4 regions of the Marinomonas mediterranea MMB-1 genome follow, and region 2 is predicted to be linked to each of the others. Evidence: predicted binding sites of a transcription regulator. Region 2 holds the regulator's gene; each other region holds the start of a gene.
The links. The regulator sigma-54, encoded in region 2, starts transcription at its own class of promoters, with help from an activator protein. The targets are predictions, from matches to a motif close to TGGCACNNNNNTTGCTNT.
Positions count from the first base shown of each region.

Region 1 (7,787 bases), 2.3 Mb from region 2:
GCATCTACAAATGTGATGGAGTTGCTATCGGTGAAAGAACTTAAATCACCGACGGAAAACAGGTTGATTCCAGACACTTTAAGCTTGACCGGAATCGGGTTGATGCGAAACTTTGGTGTTTCATTGTGTGCCAAAGCGTACTGACTTGATACGATTAACTGTTCGCAAAGCACGTCAATTTGATCCCATATCGGGGCGACCACCCCAAAAGTCGTGTTGGCGAACTCCGAGCATTCGCCAATGGCGTAGACACCTTCGACGGATGTCTGAAGACGCTCATTGACCTGAATGGCGCGATTAACGATAAGCCCTGACGATTTAGCCAACTGCGTTTCTGGCGTGATGCCTGCGGCCATGACAACGCATTGCGTCTCTAGTGTGCTTTTATCGTCAAGCACAACGCTGTGTACTAGGTTTTGTTCACTCTTTATTAGCTTGGTCGGGTTAACGCCAAGACGAAATGCAATGCCCATACTCTCCAGTTTATTTTGTAAAAGCGATGCCGCTTTCTGGTCGAGTTGGCGATTTAATATGTGCCCTGAACGATGCACAACCGTCGCTGTATGGCCTCGTTTTGTCAAACCAACGGCGGCCTCTAAACCGAGTAAACCGGCACCGATGACCGTTACCTTGCTTCGTTCTGGTAATGCTGCCATTGCGTCGACATCTTGCCAGTCTCGAAAGCCGATGACATTGAGGGCGTCGTTACCCTGAATATCTAACGTTCTTGAGCGAGAACCGGTAGCGAATACGACTTTATCGAAATTAAGGGATGTGCCTGAACGCAACACAACCTGCTTATGATCATAGGAAACACGGATCGCAGGATCGTCACAAATAAATTGAACACCTTGCTCTGAAAGCTCATCTACATTGATGAGGTTCATATCCTGTTCTTTAATTTCCCCCGCAAGAAGGGAAGACAGCATAATTCGGTTGTAACCAATGCGAGCTTCTTCACCAATCACCGTAATCCTGTATTGATCTGGGGCTTTGGTTAACAGTTCGCTAGCAAGCTTACTGCCCGCCATTCCGCCGCCGATGATGATTAGGTGTTGTTTTGTCATAATTGAATTCTTAACGAATGACTCGTTTAAGCCTGCTTTGCATTCGGTTCGTTGTTCTTGGTGCCGCTTTTTGCGTTGGTTCTGTGTTTATCCAGCGTTTCTACTTTTTTTTGCTTCTCATAAAGGAACGTCAGCACTTGCGCTCGGTAATCGACGTATTTAGGGTCGTTTGCCAGTGCTAAGCGGTCTCGAGGACGTTCAAGGTCTACGTGGAGAATTTCACCTACTGTGGCTGCGGGACCGTTGGTCATCATGACAATACGGTCAGAAAGAAGTACCGCTTCATCCACGTCATGGGTAATCATAATGACGGTATTGTTCAGGTCGGTTTGGATCTCCATTAGGGAATCCTGAAGGTGCGCACGAGTCAGTGCGTCCAGTGCGCCGAAGGGTTCGTCCATCAGTAGAACGCTGGGTTCCATTGCCAACGCACGAGCGATACCGACACGTTGTTTCATACCACCGGAAATTTCGTCAGGACGTTTGTCGATCGCGTGAGTCATGTGTACTAACTCAAGGTTGTGACAGATCCAGTCGTGCATTTCTTGTTTGCTTTTCTTACCTTTAAAAACCTGCTTTACCGCAAGCTCGACGTTTTGATAGGCCGTTAACCAAGGTAAAAGAGAGTGGTTTTGAAAGACGACGGCGCGTTCTGGCCCCGGCCCTTTTACTTCTTTGCCGCCTAACATGATGCCGCCTTCGGTGGCATCGTAAAGGCCTGCGACAATATTAAGGACGGTCGACTTACCACAGCCGGAGTGACCGATAAGAGAAACAAATTCGCCTTGTTGTATTTTTAGATCCACTCTATCCAAGGCTTTAAAAGGGCCTTTTGGTGTCGGGAATTCAATGGATACTTGGCTGATATCTAAATAGTTATGCATATTCTTTACCTTCGCGTAATTCGCTCGTGAATGTGTTTTTAATCGTTATCTCAAAATCTGAGATTTATCCCAAGACACCATTTTTTGGATGCTCAACATGGTTCGGTCTAATAGGAAGCCGATTAAACCAATCACGATAACGGACGCCATAATTCGGCCAAGCGAGTTTGAGCTGCCATTTTGGAACTCATCCCACACGAACTTACCAAGACCTGGGTTTTGTGCGAGCATCTCGGCGGCGATCAGCACCATCCAAGCAATACCCAAAGACAGGCGTAAACCGGTAAACATCATAGGGATAGAAGAAGGAATAACGATTTTAATAACATGAGTGAACCAACCAAGGCGCAATACCTTAGAGACGTTTAATAAATCTTTTTCAATAGCAGCAACACCGACCGCAGTGTTGATTAATGTTGGCCATAGGCAACAAAGTGTCACAGTGAACATGGAGGTTAGGAACGACTTTGAAAACATGGGATCTTTTGATACATACGCCGCACTGACAACCATAGTCACGAGAGGCAACCATGCTAGCGGTGAGACGGGTTTGAATATTTGAATTAATGGATTAAATGCACTGTAGACGGAACTGCTTAGCCCAATAATGATCCCGCCGGGTATGGCGATTAAACTGGCAAGCACAAAGCCTGCAACAACGGTATAGAGGCTTGTTCCAATTTGATCAAAAAAGGTAGGTTTGCCTGTATACGGGCGGACTTTTATTTTGGCATCAGGGTTTTTTGCGAGTTTTTTTGCATTTCGCTTTTCCTGACGCTCATAGAAAGCAACTTCCTTTTGGCGTTCACGCTGGTGATCCGCAATTAAGTTCTGAAATTGCTCATAGACAGCAACAGGCCCTGGGAATGTACCAAGGGAAGTATGGACGCGACTTGCGCCAACATTCCAAATCACCAAAAAGACCAAAATACCCAGTATGGGTAACAGCAGGTTCTTAATGGAAAAGCCTTGATACCAATCCTGAATAGATTTTAGTTTTATGTTTGGTGTCATCATGTTTGTCTTTCTCAATACGTTGTTCTTAGGTTAAAAAGGCACGTCCTTGTGCCGTTGGGAGCTAGGTAGTCTTTAAATTTCTATACTTCGTCGTCGCCTTTTAGACCGATTTCAAAGCTCTCAAGGTATTTATTTGGGTAACGTCCATCGTATGTAACGTTGTCAATAAATTCGCTTTGAGGTGGTTTGAAGCCTGTTTCAGTTTCGAAATTAGGGAACTCGCTTGCTTCCATTAATCCTTCTTCGATCAGCTCTTTTGCGGCGGTTGCATAAATGTCAGGACGGTAAACTTTTTTCGCAGTGTCCATGAACCAAGAATCCGGTTTGTTATCCGCAATTTGTCCCCAACGACGCATTTGAGTCAGGTACCAAATCGCATCACTGTAGTAGGGGTACGTTGCGTTGTAGCGGAAAAATACGTTGAAATCAGGCACTTCGCGTTTATCGCCTTTCTCGTATTCGAACGTTCCCGTCATACTGTTGGCGATAACGTCATAGTCTGCGCCGACGTATTCACTGCGAGATAAAATTTCAACCGCTTCTGGGCGGTTTGCGTTGTTGTTTTCGTCCAACCATTTTGCCGCACGAATCATGGCCTTAACGACGCGTAGGTGCGTGTTTGGATATTCGTCTGCCCATTCATTGCTTACACCAAATACTTTTTCTGGGTTGTCTTTCCAGATTTCATAATCGGTAATGACAGGTACGCCGATGCCTTTAAAGACGGCTTGTTGGTTCCACGGCTCGCCCACGCAATAACCGTAGATAGTACCTGCTTCCATGGTCGCCGGCATTTGAGGAGGAGGCGTAACGGACAACAGTGCGTCAGCACCGATTTGACCGCTGATGTCTCCTTTTTTCGGAGCATAGTAACCCGGGTGAATACCACCCGCTGCTAACCAGTAGCGTAGCTCGTAGTTGTGCGTTGAAACTGGGAATACCATGCCCATATTGAAGGGTTTCCCTTCATCTTTGAAACTTTCCACAACCGGTTTTAACGCCGATGCGCTAATCGGGTGAACGGGTTTTCCATCAGCATCTTTAGGGATGTTTGGTTTCATTTGAGCCCAAATATCATTGGAAACCGTGATGCCGTTACCATTTAGGTCCATACTGAACGCAGTGATGATATGCGCCTGAGTACCGAAGCCAATTGTCGCACCAAGTGGCTGACCTGCTAGCATGTGCGCGCCATCCAGTTGCCCATCAATTACGCGGTCAAGCAGCACTTTCCAGTTTGCTTGTGCTTCTAAGGTGACATAGAGGCCTTCGTCTTCGAAGTATCCGTTTTCGTAGGCAATCGCAAGAGGTGCCATATCCGTCAGTTTAATAAAGCCGAATTTTAAGTCTTCTTTCTCTGGCTCACCAATTTCAGCTTGAGCTTGCATGGAGGCGACTAGTGCGCCAACAGCTGCAACTTTCGTCGCGAACTTAATTGCGCTTGCAGCATGAGTTTTGAGAAAACCTTGAGATTGTTCGTAGTGACCAAACGTCTTTTTCATGTTTGTACTCCAATTGGATAGACCCAGAAACGAAAAAAGACGCCAGACTCATCCTTCTATCATTAGATAGCGGGTGTGCCTGGCGCCTTTGCCATACCTGAACCGTTGTCGGTTCTTAATTTTTATATCGCGTTAGCGAACAGTGCTAAAGCGAAGTGTTCATTTTGTGATATTACTGGTTATGTTTAATACAAGGCATGAGTCGTGCCAGTTTTTTTAACTGTCTGAATTATAAGTGGTTATTTTATTTTGGAGTATTTTGGTTGTGTTTTAAGTGTCGATTTATAGATAGAGTGTACGTTTCTTTTATTGTGCGGTGCACTGATATTGTTCTTTGATGTCTTGTGGTGCACCGAAATGTGCATGGCGTTATGCACAATAGAGAACGAGGTGACGTAACTGGCTAGCTGTCTGATTCCCGACCTGATTGAATGTACTGGCAGATAGCGTCAAATTGTTCGTGACTACACTGACAATCGATCACTAAATGCGTACGAGCGAGTGTACTGTTGTTGTTTACCCAGTGTGTCTTATCCGCATTGATATACCAAAGTTCGCCTGTGTTCATAGGGACTTTCTCGTCGGCCACATAAAACTCAACGTTGTGATCACTTATAATGGGGACATGCAGCCGAGCTTCGCCATACTCCAGTCCAAGGCCATTGTCGGAGTGAGGTAAAATATTTGCTCCAGCATGTAGGCGCATAAAGCGAACCGATTTAATTAAGATGCCCTCTAGCTTTTCGAGATCGTCGACGAGTGCTTGAATACACCCAAATTCGCTTATGATTGGCAGATTCACCCAGTGATCGTCTTTGTTGTGATGGGAGAAGTTTTGCATGATAGGGTGGGCATGTTGATGCTCAGAAAGACAGCGCAAAGCAATAACGTCCCAGACTCCTTGATACGCCTTTTGGTTCACATGTTGGCTCCACAATGTGTCGTCTTCTATCACCGAGAGTGACGTTCGGATGTCTTCTATATGTTGGTGTGAAAACACCTTACCAATGAACTCCGAATGTCGCGCTAATGTGTCCATTTATCAATCCTTATTTTGTACTTCTATAGTAGATCTTTGCGCGACGACTGGGCTTCGTTCGCGACTTTGTGTAGAGATCTCATAGTAGGCGGCAAATATAAAATTGCAATGGCAAGTTAACATCTAAGCACGAAGAGTATGGAGAACACGGAGAGTATGGTGAAAGTTGTCGTGCCCGTCAGGTTGGTAGGCGATGAGGCGACGGACACGACAAAACGGATGCGTTTAGAGTCTTAAAAGACGGTAAACGCTTATAGGTTGGCAAACAGTCTGAACTTCACCGTGTTGGCGTCATTCATACTGGCGTCGTCGGACGAGAAGACGTCTTTGGTATAGGCATCTTGATCACGTAGGGCAAATTGGGCGTCGATGGAAAACTTGCCGAAGTTGTAACCTACCCCAATAGGCAGTTGAAGCCCTGTTGCAACGTATTGGTTTCCGCTGCTCGTGGACTCCCATGTTTCGCTAAAAAGGCCAACGCCTGTGTAGGCATAAAAACCTTCATCGACAAGAGACGTGCTGATCAAAGCATTTAGCTCAAGTCCTGACACATCAAAGACCGAGCGACCCGACTCGGACCCCTTGGTGTAGTCTCCTGCGCCTGGATAATAATAGTTTGACTCCAATGCGACGTTTTCTTGTGGGATGAGTCGCGCTGAAAATACTGGTGAGTCAAAGGAGACGTCATAGTCATTGCTGCTTTCACTAATAAAGCTAGAGTGATAACCACCCCCGATTTGTGCGAAGGTGCCGGAGTGTTTTGCGTCCGTTTCGTCTGTATCGGCAAAGGCGAAGATAGGAAACGCCAGTGCCGCGATTGCAGGTAAAGATAGTAGGGCTGTTGTTCTTGCGACAGCAAAGGTTGCTCTTCTCATGGGTCTGTCCTCAATTTGAAAATAGGCTTAATGTCGTTTCTGGTTACCGCGACTTCCCTTGTCGCTGCTGGCATCGCGTCCGCCCCTTTTCGAACTGCGACTGCCTTTATTCGAATCACGTGAGCGGCTATTGGATTTAGAGTCTGATTTCGAGCGATCACTTTTTTTGGTGTTTTGCTTGGTGTTTTGCTTGGTGCTTTGTTTAGTGTCTTTATCCGTAATTTGATTTGAGTTGTTTGTGCTCGGACTATCGTTATTGGATGCGTTGTTGGATGTATTGGATGCTTCTTCGTCTGACGCATCGGATTGATCGCTACTAGTAACCTCTTCGTCACTTGATGAGCTGCCACTCTCTTCATCTGCTGCGGAGTCTGAATCGTTTGATGTGACGTCCTCATCTGAGGTGGTGACTAAGGTTTCTTCATCCGAAGCCGTCTCATCGTCTGAATTCGTGACAGACTCGTCGTCTGACGTTGTGGACGTTTCTTCATTAGTAGCGTCACTTGAATCACTGCTTTCTTCGGTCGAACCGCTGCTGGTTTCTTCGCTTGTTGCCTCTGTCTCTGAGTCCCCAGTGACGTCTTCATCAGACGCCCACAAAGCGTTACCGAAAAAGCTGGTTGTCGCGATAACAAAAAAGGTGAATAACAATTGTTTTTTGAGTTTCGAAATCATGGTCATTCTCTATTTGTTTTGTTTGTGTGAAATAATCACACTTAGTATCTTTATATTAGGTGTGGAAAAATCACACGTAAATAGGGTGGAAAGAGGTTTGGTGTAAAGTTTTTGTAAGTTTATGGCGGGGCTGGCTGATTTTAGATGGGAAAAGCCAATAAAAACGGCGGCTTTTTAGCTTGAATCAATGTAAGTAAGCGTTAAAGGTTCTTGGGTAAATCTTAGTTCAATGAGTGAGACTTTCGATCAAAAGCTATGCCTTTTTCTGAATCTGTATTTTTGCTGCACTGTAAGACGAGACACAGTAAGGGACGAAATAGTTTAGGAGGAGTTTCCCCCATTCTATTTCGAGTCCATTAACGATGGCATCGCCTTGGTTGATGGCGTTTAGAACGGTTCCGACGACCAACGCAATTTTAATCGCGTTCATAGCGACGGCTTTTGACGATAGAACAGAGAGCCAATTGCGCATATTTGAGACCTTTGTAAACGTTTTGATTTGGAACTTTACGGTAAGTAACACCACATAATCCCAGATCTGAGTATTTGATGCTATCTACCCGTCACAAAAAGGCAATCAATCATGCATATTCGTGTTGCAACCATGAAGGACCTCGACGCTATTTCGCAATTGTCCGCTCAAATTCAGCGAGATCAGTACCGATCTGAGCCCGACTTGTTTTTAACGCCGGATCAAGTTTCTGACGAAGAGTACAGACATTATTGGA
Region 1 is NC_015276.1:4,248,724-4,256,510, reverse strand. It holds gene MARME_RS19390 (NAD(P)/FAD-dependent oxidoreductase) at 1-1,067, opposite strand, end outside; gene MARME_RS19385 (ABC transporter ATP-binding protein) at 1,094-1,951, opposite strand; gene MARME_RS19380 (ABC transporter permease) at 1,997-2,968, opposite strand; gene MARME_RS19375 (CmpA/NrtA family ABC transporter substrate-binding protein) at 3,049-4,356, opposite strand; gene MARME_RS19370 (aspartyl/asparaginyl beta-hydroxylase domain-containing protein) at 4,874-5,509, opposite strand; gene MARME_RS19365 (hypothetical protein) at 5,761-6,384, opposite strand; gene MARME_RS19360 (hypothetical protein) at 6,412-7,059, opposite strand; gene nrtS (nitrate/nitrite transporter NrtS) at 7,313-7,531, opposite strand; gene MARME_RS19350 (GNAT family N-acetyltransferase) at 7,643-7,787, shown strand, end outside.
Region 1: the regulator sigma-54 is predicted to act here: its motif matches at 4,358-4,375, upstream of MARME_RS19375 (CmpA/NrtA family ABC transporter substrate-binding protein).

Region 2 (7,787 bases):
GGGCGTATAAAGTTTGACGTTGAAGATGGTAACTTTAATCAAGTTGATCAGCTTCCGCCCTTTTTGAGGGTGTTGGGGATATTTAATATTGATACGTTGGCTAGGCGCTTGACGTTTGATTTTTCAGATCTCTATGCTCCAGGTTTACCTTTCGACTCTTTCAAAGGGTTGTTGACCTTAAATAATGGGCAGTTAAAAACCACGGAGCCAGTTACAGTGAGCGCGCCAACCGCTGAAATTGAGCTAAATGGCAGTGCTAATTTAATTGATGAAACGTTAGATGAGAGATTGACTATTACACTTCCAATTTCAAGCACATTGCCCATCGCTGGTTTTTTACTTGCGACACCTCAAATAGCTGGGCTGCTTTTTATTACGGATAAGCTTATAGGTAAGCAGATATCTAAAGTAACAAGTGTTCAGTATTCGATCGTGGGGCCATTTTCTGATCCCAATGTTGAACCTGTCAAATTCAAACCAAATTGATCGAGGTATAAGTGATGCGTATTGCCGGAATTCAAATGACCAGCACTGCAAATATAGCCTCCAATTTAGAGTATGTTAAAGCAGCAGTAGCAAAAGTTGCGCAGCAAGGTGCGGATCTTGTCGTGTTACCTGAAAATGTTCTGTTGTTCTCTGGTCGGAAGCTTAAAGTGGTTGCTGATGAAGAGCTCGAATTAGGGTTGTTGAGCAGCATCTCTGGTTTAGCGAAGCAATATAGTTTGCCTATTTTAATTGGCTCTCATCCCAAGGCTACGAGATATGACGGCTCCCAAATGCCAAGAGGCAGGGTTCGTCAATCGAGTATTTTATTTGATGACACTGGGGTGCAGTGTGCGCGGTATGACAAAATACATCTGTTCGATGCCGCAGTATCGGATAAAGCGGGTCAATATCGAGAGTCTGATTATATAGAGCCTGGCGATTTAACTTCGGTCGTTGTGAATATTGCTGGAGTGCAGGTGGGCTTATCTATATGTTATGACCTGAGGTTTCCTGAGCTTTTTCGTGAATTGGCTCAAAAAGGTGCTGAGTTGATTGTTGTTCCGGCTGCATTCACTTATCAGACGGGTAAGGCGCATTGGCAAGCGTTATTGCGTGCTAGGGCAATTGAAAATCAGTGCTATATTTTAGGTTTAAATCAATGTGGCTGGCATACTGAAACACGTCAAACCTATGGTCATTCGCAATTGATTGATCCTTGGGGTGAGGTTGTTAGTGAGCTAGGAGAAGAGCCTGGTGAGCTGTTAGAGGTGCTTGATTTAGATGTTTTGAAGGTAGTTAGAGAAAAAATGCCATGTTTGCTTCATAGGCGTATTTAGCGTGTTTCTTTTGTGTAGTGTTTGATGTAGTGGTCTGAAAGTGCAGGTAAAATAGATTAAATACACCTTGAAATGCGTTTTGTGCTGATTCTAGGTGTATTTAAATCTAGTGGCTAGTAATCTATAGATTGAGCTTCTTCTCTTGTATCTCGCGTAATAGTTTGAAAAGCTTTTTCTTACTGGTTGTTTTGTTGCCTTGTTCCGCTTCTTTTTGAGATTGTCTTATAAGTTGACGAAATTGCTGGATGTCGACATCAGGGTTTTCTTCAATGTATTTTTTGAATACTTCTTGACTACTATCTGCATTAATCAATTGATCTCGTGTTGCTTCAAGTTGATGAAATAGCTTGTTATGCAGTGCTGAGGTGGTATCAAAAAGATCAACTCGATGTTGAATCGCTTCATGATCCTCGCTGCGCATCACTTTACCAATATATTGAAGATGGCGGCGTTGCGCTTCTCTCTGTTTGATTCGGTCTGCCTCATCCAGTGCGTCTCGCATGGTTTCGGACATGGGGACTTTTGCTCTTTGTGATTTGCTCAGAGCGACCAGTTGCTTACCGAGGTCCTGAAGCGCTTCCATTTCTCGCTTGATCTGAGTTTTGCTCTTATAGTTTTCGTCGTCAAACTCGTCGTATTGTTCAAATTCTGTCATTGTATTTACACTAAAAATAAAGTTGCTAAACCTAAGAATGATAAGAAGCCGACGACATCGGTCACTGTTGTAAGAATTACGCTTCCCGCAAGTGCTGGGTCAACGCCTAGTTTCTTTAGAATGACGGGGAGCATGGTTCCCGTGATGGCGGCAAATAATAGATTGATAATGATTGCTGCGGCAATGATATAGGCTATCTGGAGATTGTCAAACCAAAGAGCTGTCATTGCTGCGATAACGGTTGCCCATAATATCCCGTTGAGGGCTCCGACCACAATCTCTCGATTGAGTAGCCACCCTGTATTGGTTGCACCGATTTGATTTAGGGCGATTCCTCGAATAACCAAAGTCAAAACCTGTGAACCAGCGATTCCGCCCATGCTGGCTACTATTGGCATTAGAATGGCGAGCGCTACGATTTGATCTAACGTGTCCTGAAACAGTCCTATAACGTAAGAAGCAATGAAAGCGGTGACTAAATTGACTCCGAGCCATACAGCGCGTCGCCGAGTTGTTTTTAAAATGGGAGCGAACGTGTCTTCGTCATCCTCTAAACCTGCCATCGATAGCATAGAGTGCTCAGCTTCGTCTCGAATGACATCAACGACATCATCGATTGTAATTCGTCCCAATAGTTTTTTTGTCTCTGGATCAATCACTGGCGCTGAGACCAAGTCTAATTTTTCGAAAAGCTGAGCTACTTCGCTGGCAGGCATGTCCGAAGTGATTGTGGTCGTTTCCGTTTCCATTATTTCGCGAACAGTAGAAGAGGTGTCTGCGACTAATAGTTTTGTGAGAGGTAAGGTGCCTAGAAATTTGTCCGATCGACTGACGATTAATAGATTATCAGTCATGTCAGGCAGTTCTTGGTGTCGTCGTAAAAAACGAAAAACGATATCGACCGTTATATTGGGTCGGATCGTAATGGTGTCCGTGTTCATGAGTCCGCCTGCGGAGTCTTCAGAATAACTCAGCAGGGTTTCTACACGGGCGCGATTTTGCGCTGTCATTGACGCGAGAACTTCTTTTACAAGAGTCTCAGGTAAATGTTGAAGAATATTGGTTAAATCGTCGTGCTCAAACTGTTCAGATACGGCAACAAGTCGTTCCGTATCCATTGTTTTCATGAACTGAGCACTGATGTCTTCACTTAAATATTGAAGAACCTCACCTTCGTTCTTATCGTCGATTAGGTCCCAAAGCAGCTTACGTTCTTTTGGTGGAGAAGATTCTAGAAGTCTTGCTACATCCTGAGCGGGTAGAGCACCATTGAGCAAATACCGGATTTGCATCGTTGTTCCAGACTCAAGTGATTCATTTACTGTCTGGAGGTGTTCTTGAGTGGTTTGCTCAGTCATGTAGTGGGCTTACTCCGCTTCGCCGAATCGATTAGCAATGACCTCGACGATTGCGTCCATAGCGTCTATTTCATCATCGCCGTTCGCCTTTATTTTTAAATCTGTTCCTTTACTAGCCGCCAGCATCATCATAGCCATGATGCTTTTTCCGTCTACGTTTCGACCATCTTTTTCGATGGTAATATCGCACGAAAAGCGAGTCGTTGTTTCAACCAGTTTACTGGCTGCCCGAGCATGTAAGCCTAGTTTGTTTACAATAGTGACGGTCTTTTCCTGCATGGCAGTCGCCCTTATACTTGTTGTAGAAATGAGGTTATCAATTCTTCGTTTGTTGTAGTATCACGTAGTCTCTTTAATTTATCTGGAGATTGTGCCATTTCTGCAATTTGAGATAACGTCTTAAGATGTCCCTCGCATTCGTTAGGAGGGGCTATCAGTGCAAATATTAAATCAACGGGTTGTCTGTCTATTGAGTCGTAATCAATGGGTTTTTCTAGAGACATAACAACAAGGGCAGCATGATTTGCTTGTTCAAATCTACAGTGCGGAATTGCTATTCCGGCTCCGACGCCAGTACTGCCGAGCTTCTCTCTTGCTAAAAGCGCATCGTAGACTGCTTCTGACTCACAATGCAGCCTCGCCCCAATAGCCTCGGCTAAAAATTCCAGAACTCTTTTTTTGCTGGCAATTGGTTGATTAGCAAAAACCAGCTCACTATTGACTAATTTTTCTAAAGACATTGTTGATATGACCTACCTTAAATAAGGCGCTTTCGTTCATTGGAAGGAGGGATGTTCATCGCCTCGCGATATTTTGCGACGGTACGTCTCGCAACTTGTATTCCTTGCTCGGCAAGTATCGTAGCTAGCTTATTGTCACTAAGAGGCTTTTTAGCCGGTTCTTCTGCAATAAGCTTTTTAATCATGGCACGAATAGCCGTTGAGGAGCATTCTCCGCCAGAGCTTGTATTAACATGACTCGAAAAGAAATATTTGAGCTCAAAGATACCTTTAGGAGTATGCATGTATTTTTGAGTTGTGACACGAGATATTGTTGATTCATGCATTCCGACTTCTTCTGCCACGTTATGGAGTACCATCGGTTTCATTGCCTCTTCGCCATACTCGAAGAATTCGATCTGCCTATTTACGATACAGCTGGCGACCTTTAGTAGGGTTTCATTTCTACTTTGAAGGCTTTTTATAAACCACTTGGCTTCCTGTAGCGAGGTCTTTATGTAGTTTACGTCTTCCGAAGACGCTGACTTGTTTGCCATTGCTGAATAGGTTTCGTTGATCTTTACTGGTGGTAGCGCATCATTGTTTAGTTCAACTTGCCAAATACCATTTTTCTTTTTTACTGAAACATCAGGAATAACATAGTCAGTGTCTGAGGTGTCAATTGTCGAGCCGGGTTTTGGGTTTAGTTGTTGTATAAGCGCGATAACGTCTTTAAGCGCCTCTTCCTTTAAGCGTGTTTTCCTACATAGCTGGGCAAAGTCGCGATTCCCGAGAAGTGGTAAATAGTTATCGATAACGTTATGGGCGGGTTTAAACAATTGGTGATTGTGAAAGCCTTCCAGTTGGACTAATAGACATTCTCTTAGGTCTTGCGACGCAACGCCAACGGGGTCAAATCGTTGGACGCGATGTTGGACAGCGACAACTTCATCGAGCTCTAAGTCTTCAAGTTCAGAGGCAAGGGATTCAAAGACTTCTTGCACGCTGATCGATAGGTAGCCATCGGGTTGAACGCATTCAATTAAAGCATATGCAATTTCAATGTCTCTATCAGAAATATGAGTAAGGTTTAGTTGCCATATTAGATGGTCTTGTATATTTTCGGATTCAGAATTTCTACTGTCTAAGTCGAAATCACCATCAAATAAAGGTGCGTCAGAGGCCGCTGCTGTATTTTGATACGTGTCGTCCCAACTACTGTCGATAGAGAGTTCTTCAGGGATACTTTCCGTCCATTCAGACTCTACTCTTGCTTCTTCTGAGTTAGTGTCGCTCTCTGCTTTTTTTTCGGTTTGATTGCTGGATTCTGATGACGCTGCAGCTGCACTCTCGTCTTCATCTAGTTCAAGAAGTGGGTTAGATTCCAGAAAATCGTGTATTTCCTGTTGCAGGTCAATAGTTGAGAGTTGAAGTAAGCGTATCGCTTGCTGCAACTGTGGAGTCATAGTTAACTGCTGACCGATTTTTAGCTGTAATGACTGCTTCATGGAGCAACTCTTCTTTTATGGAACGCGTTATGCATATTACTCCCTTTTTATTTGAAAAATAAGAGCTTAAAGCTTGAAGTCGTCGCCTAGGTAGACTTTTTTTACTTGTTCATTGTTAATAACGTCATCTGCATTTCCTGAGGCGATGATGTGTCCATTTCCTACAATGTAAGCCTTGTCGCAAATGTCTAGCGTTTCTCTAACATTGTGGTCGGTAATTAAAACACCAATGCCGCTGTCTGTGAGGTGTTTTATGATTTGCTTAATGTCGCCGACCGATATAGGGTCGACACCAGCAAAAGGTTCATCAAGTAAAATGAATTTAGGGTTCATTGCCAGTGCGCGTGCGATTTCTACCCTTCGTCGCTCTCCACCCGAGAGAGCCATGCCTAAATTCTTTCTAATATGAGTAACATGAAATTCTTCAAGCAATTTTTCTAGTAAGTCGCTTCGTTCTTGTTTAGTCAGTGTTTTTCTAGTTTCTATAATGGCTGCAATGTTGTCTTCAACAGACATTTTTCTAAAGATAGATGCTTCTTGAGGGAGATAGCCAATGCCTTTTTGCGCGCGCGCGTGCATCGCATCCTTAGTTACATCCAGGCCATCGATGAATATTCCTCCAGCATCATTTGCTACCATGCCAACAATCATATAGAAACAGGTCGTTTTGCCCGCGCCGTTTGGACCTAACAGGCCAACTGCTTGTCCAGATTCGACGGACAGTGACACATCGAGCACAACTTTTCGTTTTTTGTACGCCTTAGCGAGATGTTTGGCTTCCAATATTGCCATTATTCACTCTTCTCTTGAGCTGGTTGCAAAGTCATTTTTACTCGTCCATTGCCTCTGTTTTCTGCGGTAAAGGTTTCATTTTTCATCATATAGAGGATGAAATCCGCATCTATTTCATCTAACCCTCGCTTTAAATAGCCTTTGCCATTAATTTCTAAGCGTCCATCTGTAATGTAGTCGATCTGATCTCCGCGACTTGTTACTCTGTTTCCGGCCTCGTCTAATTGCTGCGTGAATCTCGCTGGTGTGCCAGTGGCCTGTAAAGAGCTAAAAGTGTTGGTGGCTGGGTCGGTAAACACCTTTAGAAAGTCTGCTTTTATTTCGATCGTGCCTTGTTTTATTAGAACGTCGCCTTTGTAGGTGGCTTCGCCCGCTTTCTGATCGTAAAATGCTTCATCCGCTTGGATTTCAAGAGGTTGGCTAGTGTCGCTTTCTAAAGCGTAGTTTGAGCTAGCACTTAAACAAGCGCTTACTGTTAGAAACAAGGTGACCTTATTGATTTTGAGTAGCTTGTTCATAATGTCCAGATACGTTTCCTTTAAATTGAGCAGTTTCAAGGTCTACGAATGAGCGAATGGTGTCCGCTTTTGTTATGCCTTGCTGTGTAATGAGTTCCGCATTTCCAAGGCTGATCAGCGACTTGTCGACATCATTGTAGTGAATTGAATCTGCATTTAAGCGGTTGGATGTTGTTGTGCTGTCTTTTCGGGTTACGAATGCATTGGAGGTTAGTAATATATCTTTGTTGGCGTCATTTAGTTTTCCAAAGTCTGCCTCAGCGTACCAAGCGATATCATTTGTAACCGTTTCTATTTTTGGTGATATTGCTTCTGTTTGTTTGTTTGAGTTGAAATGACTCAATTTTGATGTCTTGATCGTCTGTTCCAACTTTCCATCAATGGTATATTCTCTTGACGTGACATTTTCTAAAAAATAGTCAGGGGAGTCGGAAAGTTCGTCTGTTGAGACGAGTGTCAGAGTCGGCGACGCCCCATACCAAAAGAATGCCGTTGCAGACGCCGCTATTGCTAAAAGAATAAGGAGCTTTTTTGCCCAGTCTTTAGACGAAAGTATATTCATAATTAATTAGCTATATGCAATTAGAGTATATAAGTAGATTGCATAGCTGCCCAACAAGGGGAAGCCAATCCAGCGAGGAACTTCTTTAGATCTAGTGCGAGAGTATACAAGGACAAGAAGTGTTAATGTAAGGGTAAGTCCTAAAACCCACCAATAATCGCGATTTAACACCTCTTCGTTTAGCAATCCTGGGGCTAGGATCGCTGGCATTGGTAATACGGTTGCCAAATTGAATAGGTTTGATCCTAATACATTGCCAATGGCAATATCATGATGACCTTTTTTAACGCTTGTAATCGAAGCGGCTAATTCAGGCAAGCTTGTGCCGATTGCGACAATGGTCAAGCCTATAA
Region 2 is NC_015276.1:1,964,519-1,972,305, forward strand. It holds gene MARME_RS08925 (YhdP family phospholipid transporter) at 1-486, shown strand, start outside; gene MARME_RS08930 (carbon-nitrogen hydrolase family protein) at 501-1,322, shown strand; gene yjgA (ribosome biogenesis factor YjgA) at 1,444-1,977, opposite strand; gene mgtE (magnesium transporter) at 1,983-3,335, opposite strand; gene MARME_RS08945 (HPr family phosphocarrier protein) at 3,345-3,614, opposite strand; gene MARME_RS08950 (PTS sugar transporter subunit IIA) at 3,626-4,075, opposite strand; gene MARME_RS08955 (RNA polymerase factor sigma-54) at 4,093-5,562, opposite strand; gene lptB (LPS export ABC transporter ATP-binding protein) at 5,629-6,354, opposite strand; gene lptA (lipopolysaccharide transport periplasmic protein LptA) at 6,354-6,872, opposite strand; gene lptC (LPS export ABC transporter periplasmic protein LptC) at 6,847-7,434, opposite strand; gene MARME_RS08975 (calcium/sodium antiporter) at 7,441-7,787, opposite strand, start outside.

Region 3 (7,787 bases), 1.8 Mb from region 2:
GCCCCATCGACAACATGATGACCATCAATAAAGGAACGATGTTTGATTTAAAAGAAACAAACAAATCTGGAAAAAGATAGGCGCAACACGATAACAATACCGCCCAAAGAGGAAATAACTGAACAACCATACCCACAATCTCCAATGTTGAAATGCCCCAAATCCTTATATAAGAGGCACGTGATATAAGTAAAAGCTATTTTTACTGGCTAAAGGTTTTTAGTCAACAATGTAACAGCTTCTTTACAATTGAACCTACCCACCGATTGCTTTGGTTAATAACTTTTCCATTTTGCGGTAGCCTAAGGATTCCATTAGATGCTTCCTAGCGACATCAACCCCTTCAAGATCGGCCAATGTCAGCGCTACTTTCAAGACTCGATGATAAGCTCTGGCAGAGAGTTTGAGCTTTTCTAATGCTTGTTGCATAAACACTTTATCGCCCTCATTCAGATTACAAATCAATTCGAGCTTTCGGCCAGATAGAAGTGCATTCTGGACACCCTGACGAGTTCGCTGTCTAGACACTGCCAGTTCGACACGCTGTCGGATTAACTTACTGGGTTCTCCTGATTCATTTTGATCCACCAGCAGGTTTGAAGGGAGAGGGGGAACTTCGACATGCAAATCAATTCGATCAAGAAAAGGAGCAGACAGCTTTTTAAGGTACTTTTGACTGGCTTGCGACTGATAATAGTCTTGTTCACCTTTATAGGCTTCATTACTTGCATTCATCGCGGCCACAAGCTGAAACCTAGCCGGATAAGATACTTGTCCACGAGCGCGTGAAAGGTGAATCTCACCATTCTCCAACGGTTCACGTAATACTTCTAATACTTTACGATCAAATTCTGGCAATTCATCAAGAAATAATACCCCTCGATGCGCTAAAGAAGCTTCACCGGGTTTCGGAATTGATCCTCCACCAACCAGTGCTGCGGCCGAACTAGAGTGATGGGGAGAACGAAAAATTCGCTGCGACCAAAACCAATCATGGCCCATTTTTCGCCCTGAAACAGATTGAACCGCTGCCACTTCAAGCGCTTCTTTCTCAATCATTTTAGGCATGATTCCGGGCAAACGCGACGCCAACATTGTTTTCCCCGTGCCTGGAGGCCCAACAAACAAGAGGTTGTGCCCTCCTGCAGCCGCGACTTCCAATGCTCGTCGCGCTTGATATTGGCCTTTTACATCCGCCATATCAGGTAGTTGCCTAGAGACGTCTTCGCATGCATTACGACTAAGCTGGCAAACAGGTAACTTATTTTGCCCTAAGAGGTGGGAAGTCACTTGCGTCAATACGTTCGCATGAAGCGCGTCGGATTCAACAAGACCCGCTTCTTGCTCATTGCCCGATGAGCAAATCAGTTGTCTACTCGCTTTGGCACACGCCACCGCAGAAGGCAACAAGCCCGTTATCGCTCTTACGTCTCCAGCTAGAGATAACTCTCCAAGAAACTCGTACTGACGAAGTTGCAAATCACCAAGTTGGCCTGACGCAAGCAATATACTAATAGCAATCGCAAGATCATATCGTCCCCCTTCCTTTGGCAAATCGGCAGGTGCTAAGTTGATAGTTATACGTTGCGTTGGGAACTCGAAATGGCTGTTTTGAATCGCACTGCGTACTCTATCTTTCGCTTCCCGCACGGCGGCTTCTGGCAAACCAACAATATTTAACGCTGGTAAGCCATTGGATATATGGGTTTCTACGGTTACCAAAGGTGAGTCGACGCCAACACGGGCGCGACTATAAATAGTGGCTAAACTCATGATCACTCCTTGATCATATAAATAAAAAGCCCTCACAGTCTGAGGGTTTGTCCTTAATAACTAAATAATAAGCAATGGATTAGCGAACGTAAATGTCTATATTTTCACTACTTGAGTGATAGTTAGATGCGGGGTTATGAGACCATAAACTCTTATTGTAGCCCCACAAGAACGACACCATATTGTTCTTAGTAGAGCCTAAACCTGAATAATCAGAACCATTTCCAGAGCACCCAGACGATTCATGATGAATTAACTTAACCTGAGATAAAGAGTCTCCAAGAGGTACACAATTGGCCGCAAGTAATGTTGAAATATCGCCAGTTGCATATTTCGTAGGAATATCTGACTCAACATCTTGCACGGCTAACAACTCAGAGGCCTGCCCTCTAAGCTCAATCCATTGAGAATCTCGAAGGTACTGGCTAACCGAATCTGATGTGATAGCATCCGTTGGATCGCCAATTGACGAACGTCGCTTAGATACTAATGTCCAACCACCTCCTTTAAATTCCATATTGCAATACGTCGTAAACTCTGCAATACCACCAACTCCATCAGGATCAATGGAATAGTAACCACTAGGTAAAGTTGAATCGTTATCTATTAAAGCCTTACAGCTCGAAAGGAACTCAAGTTTTTCCGGCTCTTGCCTCAGGCTCATCGGATCACTACCATATAAACTGCTATCACTAGCAAAGAGATTTCCATTTATACTCATCATAGAAAGCACTTCACTTACGTGAGCTACCTCAGTGTCCTTAGAGCTGTCCTCTTCAAGTGTCACTGTTTTACCTGCGAAATTAACCACAGGCTTACCAGAAACGTTATCCGATTTTTTCCACTGCAAGTCATAAGGCAATCCGTTATCAAGCTGCCCTTCCTCTTCGCTTGAATATATTGCTAGATAACCCACTTTTTCATCAAAAGATTTATTTTTAGAAGCCTCAAAGAACTGAGCAACGGAGACAAAACCATAAGATGTAACACTTTTTGCACGGACAACATAGGTATCGCCATTGCTCGTCTGTCCAGTAATAAAGAGCTTAGGCACGCCATCGAAAGGCTGTAAAAATTCCACTCGCTTAGATTTCGCAGCCTGATCAAAAGAACCAACTTCCCATACAGTACCATCGGCTTTTTCAACTCTACCAGCCTCCCAAACAGCATAAGGTACCGTTTCATCACTATGTATACCGTCGAGGTACTCCCACTCTTTAAAGCTAATGTCGAACGTGGAACTTGTCACATTTGAGACACTAACTGCTCCACTATCCGCTTCGTTAGAAGAGGGAACGCCTGTTATAACAATAGGGTCAGAGACACCTGAAATACCCACCGTCTTTACAACAGAGTTTATAGTAGTTTCACCTATATCAGCCCCATATGAATAGGTAACTGATAATGACATAGCAGATACTAACAGTGCTTTTTTAAACATCCTTACATTTCTCCTTTACAAATAAAAAGCACAATGACTATATCACTGTGCTTTTTGTAAAAGAAGATAACAAAAAAAGACCTGGATCAAAGAACTGGTCTGAAGCTAAAAAGCTGGTCAAAAGTGATTAAGATTCAGTTTTCTCAAGCTCTTCTAAACGCGCTTCAAGTTCTAAAAGACGTTTTCGGTATTTAGCCAGCATATCAGCCTGAACTTCAAATTCCTCTCTTGTAACCAAGTCCATTTTCGTAAGCGTGTCTTTTGCTACTTGATGCAGTTGCTGTTGGATTTCTTCTGCTGGCAATTTACCTAACGTCGCTGCGGCTTGCTCTAGCCCAGCTCCCATTTGTTTCACAAATTGGTCTAGCATATTGGCCTCTATCGTCTATAGTCATTAGGGTTGCGTTTAAGCAGCCTATTTAAAAGAGTTAAATTACTACGCTCTTATTTTTGGTTGCCTTGATAGTTTGCTAACTAGGGCATTCGACTATATTTTAAATAATCGCTATCGAGTAAAAATAAGGGGCTAGTAACCTGTTTGTTGTTACCCTAAGTATACAAACCAATTCGACTTCTTAAAATACATTATTACACTGTTTGCCTTTCCCCTTTCGAAGCAAATTGCCCCAATTTGGAACAACATTAAATCCCGCTTTACTTTTGTGCACATAAAACGAGATATGTGACCCGACTTGGTGACACCAGACGCATAACTGAAGGTGATTCATCTAATTGATGTTATTGAACCACTATAAAACCAAATAGTTAGCGCATTTTTCCAGTTACTTTAACCACCTCCCTCCAAAAGCACCAAGAAAGCGCACAGCGCACCAACAAAACACGAATCTTAGCTTTCTCTGGTGCGCGATTGACCGTACTTTTTTTGTGCACTTTTCCTCAACCCCTTATAAACACTCACTCTTATGGTTGTGGCACGCATATTGAATATCTGGTTGTACTCGCAATACGAGATAATCCTAAAACTAAGGAGATTGCCAGAATGAAGCTTATTACTGCCATCATCAAGCCTTTCAAACTAGATGATGTTCGCGAAGCCCTATCTGAAATCGGTGTTCAAGGTATCACTGTTACAGAAGTAAAGGGATTCGGACGTCAAAAGGGCCACACAGAACTCTACCGAGGTGCAGAGTATGTCGTAGATTTCCTACCTAAAGTGAAGATCGAACTTGCGATCGCCGATGACATGGCGGACCAAGTTGTCGAAGCGATATCAAGCGCTGCGAACACTGGGAAAATTGGCGACGGTAAAATCTTTATCGTTAATCTAGAACAAGCGGTTCGTATTCGTACCGGAGAGACTGGGGAAGACGCGGTTTAAATAATAAGAAACCGTTTTTATCTTACAAGCCTTTAGGGGGGCGAAAAATGCAAGAAGTTTATCACTTACAATATGCTATGGACACCTTCTACTTTCTGGTGTGTGGTGCATTAGTTATGTGGATGGCAGCGGGTTTTGCCATGTTAGAAGCGGGCTTAGTTCGCTCTAAAAACACAACCGAAATTCTTACTAAGAACGTCGCACTGTTTGCGATCTCTTGTATCATGTACCTCGTTGTAGGTTACCACATCATGTATGGTGGAGATTGGTTCCTATCTGGTATTCAAGACGTAGATGTCGCATCTACTCTATCTGACTTTGAAGGCCGTGAAGGCGGTTTTGAAGGCGGTTCAATTTATTCTGGCGCTTCTGACTTCTTCTTCCAAGTCGTCTTCGTTGCAACAGCAATGTCTATCGTGTCTGGTGCCGTAGCTGAACGTATGAAGCTTTGGGCTTTCCTAGCGTTCGCCGTTGTTATGACTGCTGTGATCTACCCACTTGAAGGTGGTTGGACTTGGGGCGGTAACGATGTATTCGGTATGTACAACCTTGGCGACATGGGCTTCTCTGACTTCGCTGGCTCAGGCATCGTACACATGGCCGGTGCTGCAGCAGCTCTTGCAGGCGTGCTGGTACTAGGCGCTCGTAAAGGTAAATACGGACCTAACGGTGAAGTTCGCGCTATTCCTGGTGCTAACCTACCTCTAGCAACACTAGGTACGTTTATCCTTTGGATGGGTTGGTTCGGTTTCAACGGTGGATCTGTATTGAAACTTGGCGATATAGCAAACGCTAACTCGGTTGCAATGGTATTCCTAAACACGAATGCAGCAGCAGCGGGTGGCGCAATTGCAGCTCTTATCCTAGCTCGTATCTTGTTTGGTAAAGCAGACTTAACAATGCTTCTAAACGGCGCACTTGCAGGTCTTGTAGCAATCACAGCAGAACCTTCTACACCATCTGCACTAGGTGCAACTCTAATTGGTGTTGTTGGTGGCTTGATTGTTGTTGTTTCTATCCTAACATTGGATAAACTGAAAATTGACGATCCAGTTGGTGCAATCTCTGTACACGGTGTAGTCGGCGTTTGGGGTCTACTTGCCGTACCTCTAACAAACGACGGTGCGACATTTGGCGGGCAAATCGCTGGTGCTCTAACGATCTTCGTATGGGTATTCGTTGCAAGTCTAGTTGTTTGGTTGATCATTAAAGCAATCATGGGCGTTCGTGTCTCTGAAGAAGAAGAGTACGAAGGTGTTGACCTTGCTGAATGTGGTATGGAAGCGTACCCAGAGTTCAACAAAAACTAAGATACTCTTAATGTCCACTACTTTGCCTTTAAGGTAGGGTTTGGAACATCAAATACAAACCCTCGCTTTTAGCGGGGGTTTGTCGTTTTTTCTCCCACACTTTTTGAGTTCCTCTGTTACTATAAAAGCAATTGAATATTGTTTAATGACCCCCACCTAACCTCCCCCTTGTAAAGGGGGAGGAATAGTATGCAGTGTTTCAAACCTCCCTCCTCTTAACAAAGAGGAAGGAATTGCATCGATGTATTTCATACTCCTTCCCCTTAGTAAGGGGAGCAGTAGTGCGAGGTATTTCTTATTCCCTCCCCTTACTAAGGGGAGGGTTAGGGAGGGGTCGTTATGAAAAGCATAACAACTCAGAGACAAAAAATGGCAAAAGCAAAAACAGCCTTTGTATGCAACGAATGCGGTGCTGATTACGCTAAATGGCAAGGACAATGTCAGGCCTGTGGCGCTTGGAATACCCTTCAAGAAATACGCTTAACCTCCACTAAAACATCCGCACGTGTTGCCGCGACGCAAGACCCTAGACGTCAGGGGTATGCAGGCGCAACAACAAGCGTTAAAGATTTATCCGAAGTAGACCTTGGTGACGTTCCTCGATTCAGCTCTGGTGCCAGTGAGTTCGATCGGGTATTAGGTGGGGGATTAGTGCCCGGTGGCGTGGTTCTTATTGGTGGGCACCCTGGAGCAGGGAAAAGTACACTGCTTTTACAAACCATGTGCTGGCTCGCTCAACAACAAGGCGCACTCTATGTAACAGGTGAAGAATCACTTCAACAAGTCGCTATGCGAGCACAACGTTTAGGTCTCCCTACTCAGAATCTAAAAATGTTGTCGGAAACCAACGTTGAGTCTATTTTGAATGTTGCTGAACAAGTAAAACCCAAAATAATGGTCATTGACTCGATACAAGTCATGCATTTGGATGGCATTGAATCGGCGCCGGGCAGTGTTTCACAAGTAAGAGAAAGTGCAGCCGTTCTGACACGTTTTGCGAAACAAACTCAAACCGCAGTCTTACTCGTTGGTCATGTTACCAAAGATGGTTCATTGGCGGGTCCAAAAGTACTAGAACACATGGTGGATTGCTCTGTGCTGTTAGAAGGCTCAGAAGACTCTCGTTTTCGTACACTACGTGGCATGAAGAACCGTTTCGGGGCAATCAATGAGCTTGGTGTATTCGCGATGCTTGAAAACGGTTTAAAAGAAGTCAAAAATCCAAGCTCCATCTTCTTAAACCGCTCCAAACACCCTGCTGCTGGTAGTTTAGTTATGGTGGTATGGGAAGGCACACGACCTCTTCTCGTAGAGCTTCAAGCATTAGTTGATGAGTCAGCCTTTGGTAACCCTCGCCGCGTGACGGTCGGGTTTGATCACAATCGACTTGCGATGTTATTAGCGGTGCTGCACAAGCATGGCGGATTGCACACATCAGATCAGGATGTCTATCTGAACGTCGTAGGGGGTGTAAAAGTCGTTGAAACCAGTGCCGACCTAGCGGCAATTGCAGCGGTGGTGTCTAGCTTTAGAGATCAAGTCCTACCGCATGACTTGGTTGTACTTGGGGAAGTGGGGTTGTCTGGCGAAATTCGCCCTGTGCCGTCGGGTCAAGAACGTATTATTGAAGCAGCGAAGCATGGCTTTACGAAAGCAATCGTCCCAAAGACAAACTGTCCTAAAAAGCTAATTAATGGCATGACCGTTATTGGCGTGGAGCGACTTTCTGAAGCATTAGAAGCGATTTTTGGATAATGACTTAGACCGTAAAAACAGGTAGGGAAAGATAGGAAAGGAGACGCTAAACATCGCGTTATTCTTTCTCTTTCGCCGGAGTAGAAAACAAATCCAACATATCCGTTTCATCCATCCCATAAGGTAATGAGGCGGACTGTTTTTTTTCCATTTTGTCCTGACGCGCTTT
Region 3 is NC_015276.1:3,771,511-3,779,297, forward strand. It holds gene MARME_RS17260 (bile acid:sodium symporter family protein) at 1-130, opposite strand, end outside; gene MARME_RS17265 (YifB family Mg chelatase-like AAA ATPase) at 256-1,773, opposite strand; gene MARME_RS17270 (fibrinogen-like YCDxxxxGGGW domain-containing protein) at 1,853-3,214, opposite strand; gene MARME_RS17275 (accessory factor UbiK family protein) at 3,342-3,584, opposite strand; gene glnK (P-II family nitrogen regulator) at 4,215-4,553, shown strand; gene MARME_RS17285 (ammonium transporter) at 4,601-5,863, shown strand; gene radA (DNA repair protein RadA) at 6,233-7,618, shown strand; gene MARME_RS17295 (DUF1289 domain-containing protein) at 7,677-7,787, opposite strand, start outside.
Region 3: the regulator sigma-54 is predicted to act here: its motif matches at 4,145-4,162, upstream of glnK (P-II family nitrogen regulator).

Region 4 (7,787 bases), 2.1 Mb from region 2:
TAACTCCAGCCTGATGGTCATTGAAAACCCTGAACGCTTAGGTCTAGCGCAACTCCATCAGTTACGTGGCCGCGTGGGTCGTGGCACCACTGCCAGCCATTGTGTGCTGTTGTACAAAGCGCCTCTGGGGCAACAAGGCAAAGAACGACTCAGCACCATGCGAGAGCATACTGATGGCTTTAAGATTGCCGAGAAAGACCTTGAGCTGCGTGGCCCAGGCGAGCTACTAGGCACACGCCAAACTGGTTTGCTGGAGTTCAAAGTCGCCGACCTACAAAGAGATAAAGGACTGCTCACGGATGTTCAATCCGCAGCACTGCTTCTTTATCAATCCTACCCTCAACACGTCTCGCCACTGTTGCAGCGTTGGCTTCCTAATCAAAGCCAATATTTAAATGTATAACACCTCAAAAAGAAGCGTTTTGCGTCCTTCTAAACTTCAAATATAGGTTAAAATTTAACCCCTTTGTCACGCTTTCAGGCTACTATATGTCCTGTGCAGTCAGACGTCGCACCTACGGAAGCCGCGAGTCACCCTCTTAGCTTTCTTGATGCATTTGGTAGAACAACAATGTAATTGAGGATTCCAAATTGAATACACTTTCCACCCCTTTAAACGATGATAGTCGAGCACTGATGAAGCTGCAGTTAGAAGGTCAGTGCGGGTACAAACAGGGAAAAGACCGAGTTCTAATTAATATAGAGCGTGTCAGTAGCCACAGAGAATTAAACAACCTCAGCGGCACTGTTTCCATACAGCTGCGAGCGTATCGTCAACATCAGCACCGTGACGATCAATCCTGTCTGCTCGCTTCAACGACAATTGGACAAATAAATGGCCAACACTATTTAGAAAATTGTCTTTATGATCTCATTTATACCGCACCCTCTGCGGGCACTTGGGACATCAGCCTAGAAATTCGCGAGTGGGATGGAGCAGGTTATGTGCTCTGCGATCAAGTTAATTTCCCAATCCCAATGCACATCGACTTTCAGCCAACAACGATTGAAAACGTCATTGAGCTTCCTCTCAAAAAAGAAGTACCAAAACCGCTTCCATCTGAAAAAACATCAGACATCGGCCCAGCAAGCTCAAACACGACAAACACGGACATTCCCCCGTGTGAAACCATCTCAACAGAGACCTCGGACTCCGTCAAACCCGAGAAGGGCCTGAAAGCAAACAAGAAAAAAGAAAAGCGTACGGATTCACCTGAGGTAACACTCATCAATCACTGCTCAACCGATGACATCCTTGAAGTGAAGGGGCTCTCCAAAAAAGTAGCAAAAGAAATTGTTCAAAATCGTCCCTTCAAAAAATGGAAAGAGCTACTAGACGTTAAGGGAGTGGGGCCTAAATTACTGGAAAGAATTAAAAAAGCGCTGAAAGGAAGTTAGTACAAAATAAAAATGTGCGGATAAAATAGAGCTAGAACAGTGAAAGGTACGAAGATTACGGCTAATAATCGTACCTTTCCACTTAACCTACAACCCTAACACTGATATAGAAGGGTCGTTCTTCACATTCCCATAAAATTAGGGAATCTTAACAACCGTTGTATTCTTTACTTCTTCCATCGCAACATAAGTACGAGATTCACGCACATGCGGCAACGTTAGCAACGTCTCGCCTAACAACCTTCGATAGGCGTCCATATTGGACACTCGTGCTTTTAATAAATATTCAAAATCACCAGCGATAAGGTGACATTCCAGTACTTCTGGTATTTCCGAGACTGACTCTTTGAATTCAAGAAAGCCTTCAGGAGAGGTGGTTTTAAGACGAATCTCAACAAACACCAATAAACCTGCGTCAACCTTTTTGGGGTCAACCAGTGCGCAATAGCCTGTGATATAACCATTACGTTCTAAACGTCTTACCCTTTCAAGGCAAGGCGTCGCACTTAGCCCAACGCGGCTAGCGAGTTCAACATTAGAAAGACGACCATTAATTTGAAGTTCTCGTAGGATCTTCTTGTCTAGCCTATCTAGAGGCTTCGCGGAAGTTTCCATTAATCACGGGGCTCCTTAAATTATGATCTATATAACATTAATATAGATTCGGACCTTTGAACTTTTGTTTTCTTATTCTTTGAGAGAGTAAGTCTAACATGAGCGAGTCTGAAAACAGAAAACCCATTACCTTAAATAAAACAAGGTTTTAAACATACCTCCGCACCAATATCGAACAAAAACAAACCTCAGCACCAAAAAAAGGCAAAAAAGTCGTAATGAGGCACTTTTTTTCTACTAAACTAACGTTTCATGCACCAATATATAACAAGCATAGGAGAGCAAATAACTAATATATAAAAACTATCAAAGAAAAACTTTTAGTAGACTTTAAGAAAAAGAATGTGCAAAAAAGTCGAAACTTCCCCTAATTTTTTTACACTTTCCTCTTGACTCTAGCCTACAAAAAGTCGTTCTATAAAGTGAAGTGAGGATCTCATAGAAGATTCCACTGGAAAATATACAAAAAAACAATAACTCTAATTTTGGCAAACAATTTGCTTAACAAGCTCACAAGGTTGTAAAAGCCGTTTTTGCTAAAAAAGATAATATATACAAAAGAAACGCCTGGGAGGCTCTTAAATGAAATCGAATATGAGTAAAATCCTTACCACTGCTGCAATCGCAGCGACAGTAAGCGCAACTGCTGGTGCAGCAACTTTAGACGACGTAAAATCTAAAGGCTTCATTCAGTGTGGTGTGAGCCAAGGTGTTCCTGGTTTCTCAAACGCTGATGAAGCAGGTAACTGGTCTGGTATCGATGTTGACGCTTGTCGCGCTGCTGCTGCTGCAGTATTTGGTGATGCTCAAGCTGTTAAATTCACACCTCTATCAGCGAAAGAACGTTTCACTGCACTTCAGTCTGGCGAGATCGACATGCTATCTCGTAACACGACTTGGACTTACACGCGTGATACTGCGCTGGGTCTAGATTTTACTGCGGTAAACTTCTATGACGGTCAGGGTTTCATGGTTCGTAACGACCTAGGTGTTACTTCTGCGATGGAACTTGACGGTGCAACTGTTTGTACTGAGCAAGGTACAACAACTGAGCTAAACATGGCGGACTTCTTCCGTAAGCACGGTTTGTCTTACGTTCCTGTTATCGTTCAAAAAGCAGACGAAGCACTAGCAGCATACGCTTCTGGTCGTTGTGATGTTTTCACGACTGATAAATCTGGTCTAGCAGCACACCGTTCAAAACTTGCTGATCCAAGTGCACACGTTATCCTTCCAGAAACAATCTCTAAAGAGCCTCTAGGTCCTGTTGTTCGTCACGGCGACAACCAATGGAAAGACATCGTAACTTGGGCAATGTTCGTACAAGTTAACGCTGAAGAAATGGGTATTTCTTCTAAAAACGTTGCGAAAATCAAAGCTGAATCTAAAGACCCTGCGATCCGTCGTCTTCTAGGCGCTGAAGGTAACATGGGTGAGTCTCTAGGTCTTGGTGCTGATTGGGCATACGATATCATCGCTGAAGTAGGTAACTACGGCGAAGTATTTGAAAACAACGTTGGTCCAAACACTCCTGTAGGTCTACCTCGCGGTATTAACAACCTATGGACTGAAGGCGGCGTAATGTACGCTCCACCAGTTCGTTAATACCCTTTAAGTCTACCTATATACTGGCGCAGCCACTTTAGTAAAATATCCAGCATGGATTCACCTCTTAAGTGCTCTGCGCCAGTCTTGTTTCTGAAACACATCTGACGAGCATATCACTGCCTGAACCAAGATGAGCGAAAATACTAATACGAATACGAGCTTCTTGAATGACGCGGGCAATCGCGCCCTAATCTTTCAAGCCGTTCTGTTGGCTGTAGTCGTCTTTGTTGGATATTATTTATTCAGCAATCTACAAGCTAACCTTGAAACACGCGGGATATCTACTGGTTTCTCATTTTTGAATGAACCAGCGGGCTTCCCAGTCCTGATCCACCTAATTGAATATACTGAAGCAGATACATACGGCCGAGCATTTGCTGTAGCCCTTATCAATACGTTTGTAATCTCTTTGCTCGGTATTATTTTAGCGACCGTTATCGGCGTCATAATGGGCCTCGCACGCCTGTCCAACAACTGGCTGGTTGCAAGACTAGCAACTGTTTACATTGAGACATTGCGTAATATTCCATTATTGCTGCAAATGTTCTTCTGGTACTTTGCCGTTTTGGCTGCCATGCCACACCCTCGCAATAGTATTGTGTTCGGTGATTTCTTTATCAACAAACGCGGCATCTACTCACCAAACCCACAGTTCCAAGACGGTTCTGGCTTTGTATTAGCAGCCTTCTTGCTTTCTATCGTGGGTGCATTTTTTATTGTTCGCTGGGCCAAAGCGCGTCAAAAAGCGACAGGTAATTGGTTCCCTGCCTATTGGGCCTCTTTTGGTACCATTATTGGTGTCACCTTACTTGCTTTTGTTGTTACCGGTTTCCCTGTTGAATTCGATCTACCGTCTAAAAGTCGCTTCAATGTGACGGGTGGCATGGTATTAGTACCTGAATTTGTCGCGGTGCTTATTGCACTGTCTACATACACGGGTTCTTTTATTGCAGAGATCGTACGTGCAGGCATCTTATCTGTAAACTGGGGACAAACCGAAGCATCACGCTCATTAGGTTTACCAGACGGCAAAACTCAGCGCCTTATCGTATTACCTCAAGCGTTACGCGTTATCATTCCCCCTCTTACTAGCCAATATCTAAACCTAGCGAAAAACTCTTCTTTAGGTGCAGCGATTGCCTACCCTGAACTGGTTGCAGTTGTTATGGGTACGACCCTGAACCAAACGGGTCAAGCAATCGAAACCATTGGCTTATGTATGCTTGTTTACGGTTCTTTGAGCTTATCTATCTCGCTCTTTATGAACTGGTACAACAAACGTATGTCTTTAGTAGAACGTTAAGGAGGCTATTATCATGGCGATCGAATTTAAACCATCTCCAAGCCTCCCACCACCGTCTGATTCGGTAGGTCCGGTAGCTTGGGTTCGAGCAAACTTTTTCTCTTCTCCTTTGAATATTGCTCTGACTTTGTTCAGCGTATATGTTCTGTATTTGATGATCCCACCTGTTTTACAGTGGGGATTTCTTGATGCAACGTGGGAAGGATCTTCCAAAGCAGCGTGTACAGCAGGCGGCGCATGTTGGGCTTTCATCGGGGCGTACTTTGAGCAATTTATGTACGGCCTGTACCCTGAAACTGAGTACTGGCGCATCAACCTCGCATTGATCTTACTCATTGTGCTTGTTGGTATGTTTGCGATAAAAGCGGTTAACAAGCTTTTCTTGTCAATTGCAATTATCGTGGTGTACCCAATTGTTGCTTTTATATTGTTCTCTGGCGGCATGTTCGGCCTTGAGACAGTTGAAACATCAAACTGGGGCGGACTGTTCCTAACAACCTTACTTGGGGTTGTCGGTATTGTTGCCTCTTTCCCTCTTGGTGTGCTTCTAGCATTGGGTCGTCGTTCTAACATGCCGATTGTTAAATCAGTATGTGTTGTATTCATCGAAACCATTCGTGCTGTTCCATTGATCACGATTTTGTTTATGGCATCCGTTATGATTCCATTGTTCTTGCCAGAAGGCTTGAACTTCAACAAATTACTTCGTGTACTCATTGGTATTACATTGTTCTCTGCTGCTTATATGGCGGAGGTTATTCGTGGTGGCCTTCAGGCAATACCTAAAGGTCAGTACGAAGCCGCAGATGCAATGGGACTCACCTACTGGCAATCAATGTGTTTGGTCATCTTGCCACAAGCATTGAAACTGGTTATTCCAGGTATCGTGAATACCTTTATCGGTTTGTTCAAAGATACGACTCTGGTTTACATCGTTGGTATGTTCGATCTACTGGGCCGAATCCAAGCAGCAAACCACGATGCTAACTGGTTAGGTACAACAATCGAAGGTTATGCCTTCGCAGGCTTTGTTTATTGGATTATCTGCTTCGGTATGTCCCGCTACAGTATGGCGGTTGAGCGTAAGTTAGATACCGGACACAAGCGGAAATAATATAGATTTTGAGGCTTTAAAAAGATGACTGATAACAACATGGCACTTGCCCAACTTGAGCCGGGCGAAGAAGCAATTATTGAATTTAGCGACGTGAATAAGTGGTACGGTGACTTCCACGTTCTAAAGAATATTAATTTTAGTATCCGTAAAGGCGAACGTATTGTTGTGTGTGGGCCGTCAGGTTCAGGTAAATCAACAATGACTCGCTGCATCAACCGTCTAGAGGAACACCAAAAAGGTTCAATCCTTGTTGACGGTATTGAGATGAACGACAACCTGAAAAACATCGAGGCAATCCGTAAAGATGTGGGCATGGTGTTTCAGCACTTTAACTTGTTCCCACATTTGACGATTCTTGAAAACCTGACATTGGCTCCGATCTGGGTACGTAAAATGCCTAAGAAAGAAGCTGAAGAGATGGCGATGCATTACCTTGAGCGAGTTAAAATCGCGAACCAAGCAGGTAAATATCCAGGTCAGCTATCCGGTGGACAACAACAACGTGTAGCGATCGCTCGTGGCCTATGTATGAAGCCTCGCATTATGCTTTTTGATGAACCAACATCTGCACTTGATCCAGAAATGATCAAAGAAGTATTGGACGTAATGGTTCAGTTAGCAGACGAAGGCATGACGATGGTGTGTGTAACGCACGAAATGGGCTTTGCTAAGACTGTTGCCGACCGAGTCGTATTTATGGATGCTGGGGAAATTGTGGAAGCAAATACACCACATGAATTCTTCGAAAACCCACAACACGATCGTACTCAGCTGTTCTTAAGCCAGATCCTAAACCACTAAAATATAAAAGAATTTACATTCTTTTGATAAAGGCCCCTGTTGGGGCCTTTTTTTATAGCCTATAGTTATTAGAGAATTCAATAGATCAAAGAAGGATGCGCTAATTTGACTATGGCACAAACAGAGATGGACCCAACACCAACGCATGTACGCGTTATTCATCTCGCGGACAATAGCGGTAAAGTTCAAGCCATTTTTGGTCAAGACAGTGTCTTAGACCTCACAACGCTCTCACGCCTCACAAAAAGACGGCTGACTCCTTGGTCACGTTTACCAATTGAGGGCGATACATTACTGGACGCAAATAAAACCCCCACTTTCATCGATAAAGCATTGCTTAAAGAAGAGTCCGTCTCATTTCACAGTAAAAGCGACCTGTCTCTAAAGGCAATGAGCGGTCAACAACTTGCCGAGAAACTAGAAGGTAAACTCTCGTATATTGAAAACATCACCTACGCAGGCGAAGCGCTACACTACCCTGCTGCGGGTATGAATGAAGACGAAAAACAAATGCAAACGGCATTGGGTCGTTTCCAATCTATTCGCCTAAAACAGCGGCTTGAAGAAACGTTGGAAATCCCACCATTATCTAACTCCAGCACACATATTATTCAGCTAAGTGCCGACCCCAATGCAAGTTCAGAACAACTTTGTCAAATCGTTAATCTAGACCCAAGTTTGTCTGCTCAGGTGATTAGCTGGGCATCGTCGCCTTACTACGGTGGATCAGATCCTGTTGAATCAATTGAAGACGCCATTATCCGTGTACTGGGGTTTGATATGGTGATGAATCTTTCTCTAGGGTTATCAATGGGTGGGGTGTTTGAGCTACCAAAAGATGGTCCTAAACACTACGACGACTTTTGGTTCAGTGCCGTTTCACATGCGGCTCTGATGGAGTCTCTGGTGAAATCAATCTCCTCAGATCACCCAAAACCTCGGCTT
Region 4 is NC_015276.1:4,578,963-4,586,749, forward strand. It holds gene recG (ATP-dependent DNA helicase RecG) at 1-403, shown strand, start outside; gene MARME_RS20765 (ComEA family DNA-binding protein) at 592-1,398, shown strand; gene MARME_RS20770 (Lrp/AsnC ligand binding domain-containing protein) at 1,537-2,013, opposite strand; gene MARME_RS20775 (amino acid ABC transporter substrate-binding protein) at 2,596-3,618, shown strand; gene MARME_RS20780 (amino acid ABC transporter permease) at 3,752-4,924, shown strand; gene MARME_RS20785 (amino acid ABC transporter permease) at 4,938-6,038, shown strand; gene MARME_RS20790 (amino acid ABC transporter ATP-binding protein) at 6,063-6,842, shown strand; gene MARME_RS20795 (HDOD domain-containing protein) at 6,954-7,787, shown strand, end outside.
Region 4: the regulator sigma-54 is predicted to act here: its motif matches at 2,500-2,517, upstream of MARME_RS20775 (amino acid ABC transporter substrate-binding protein).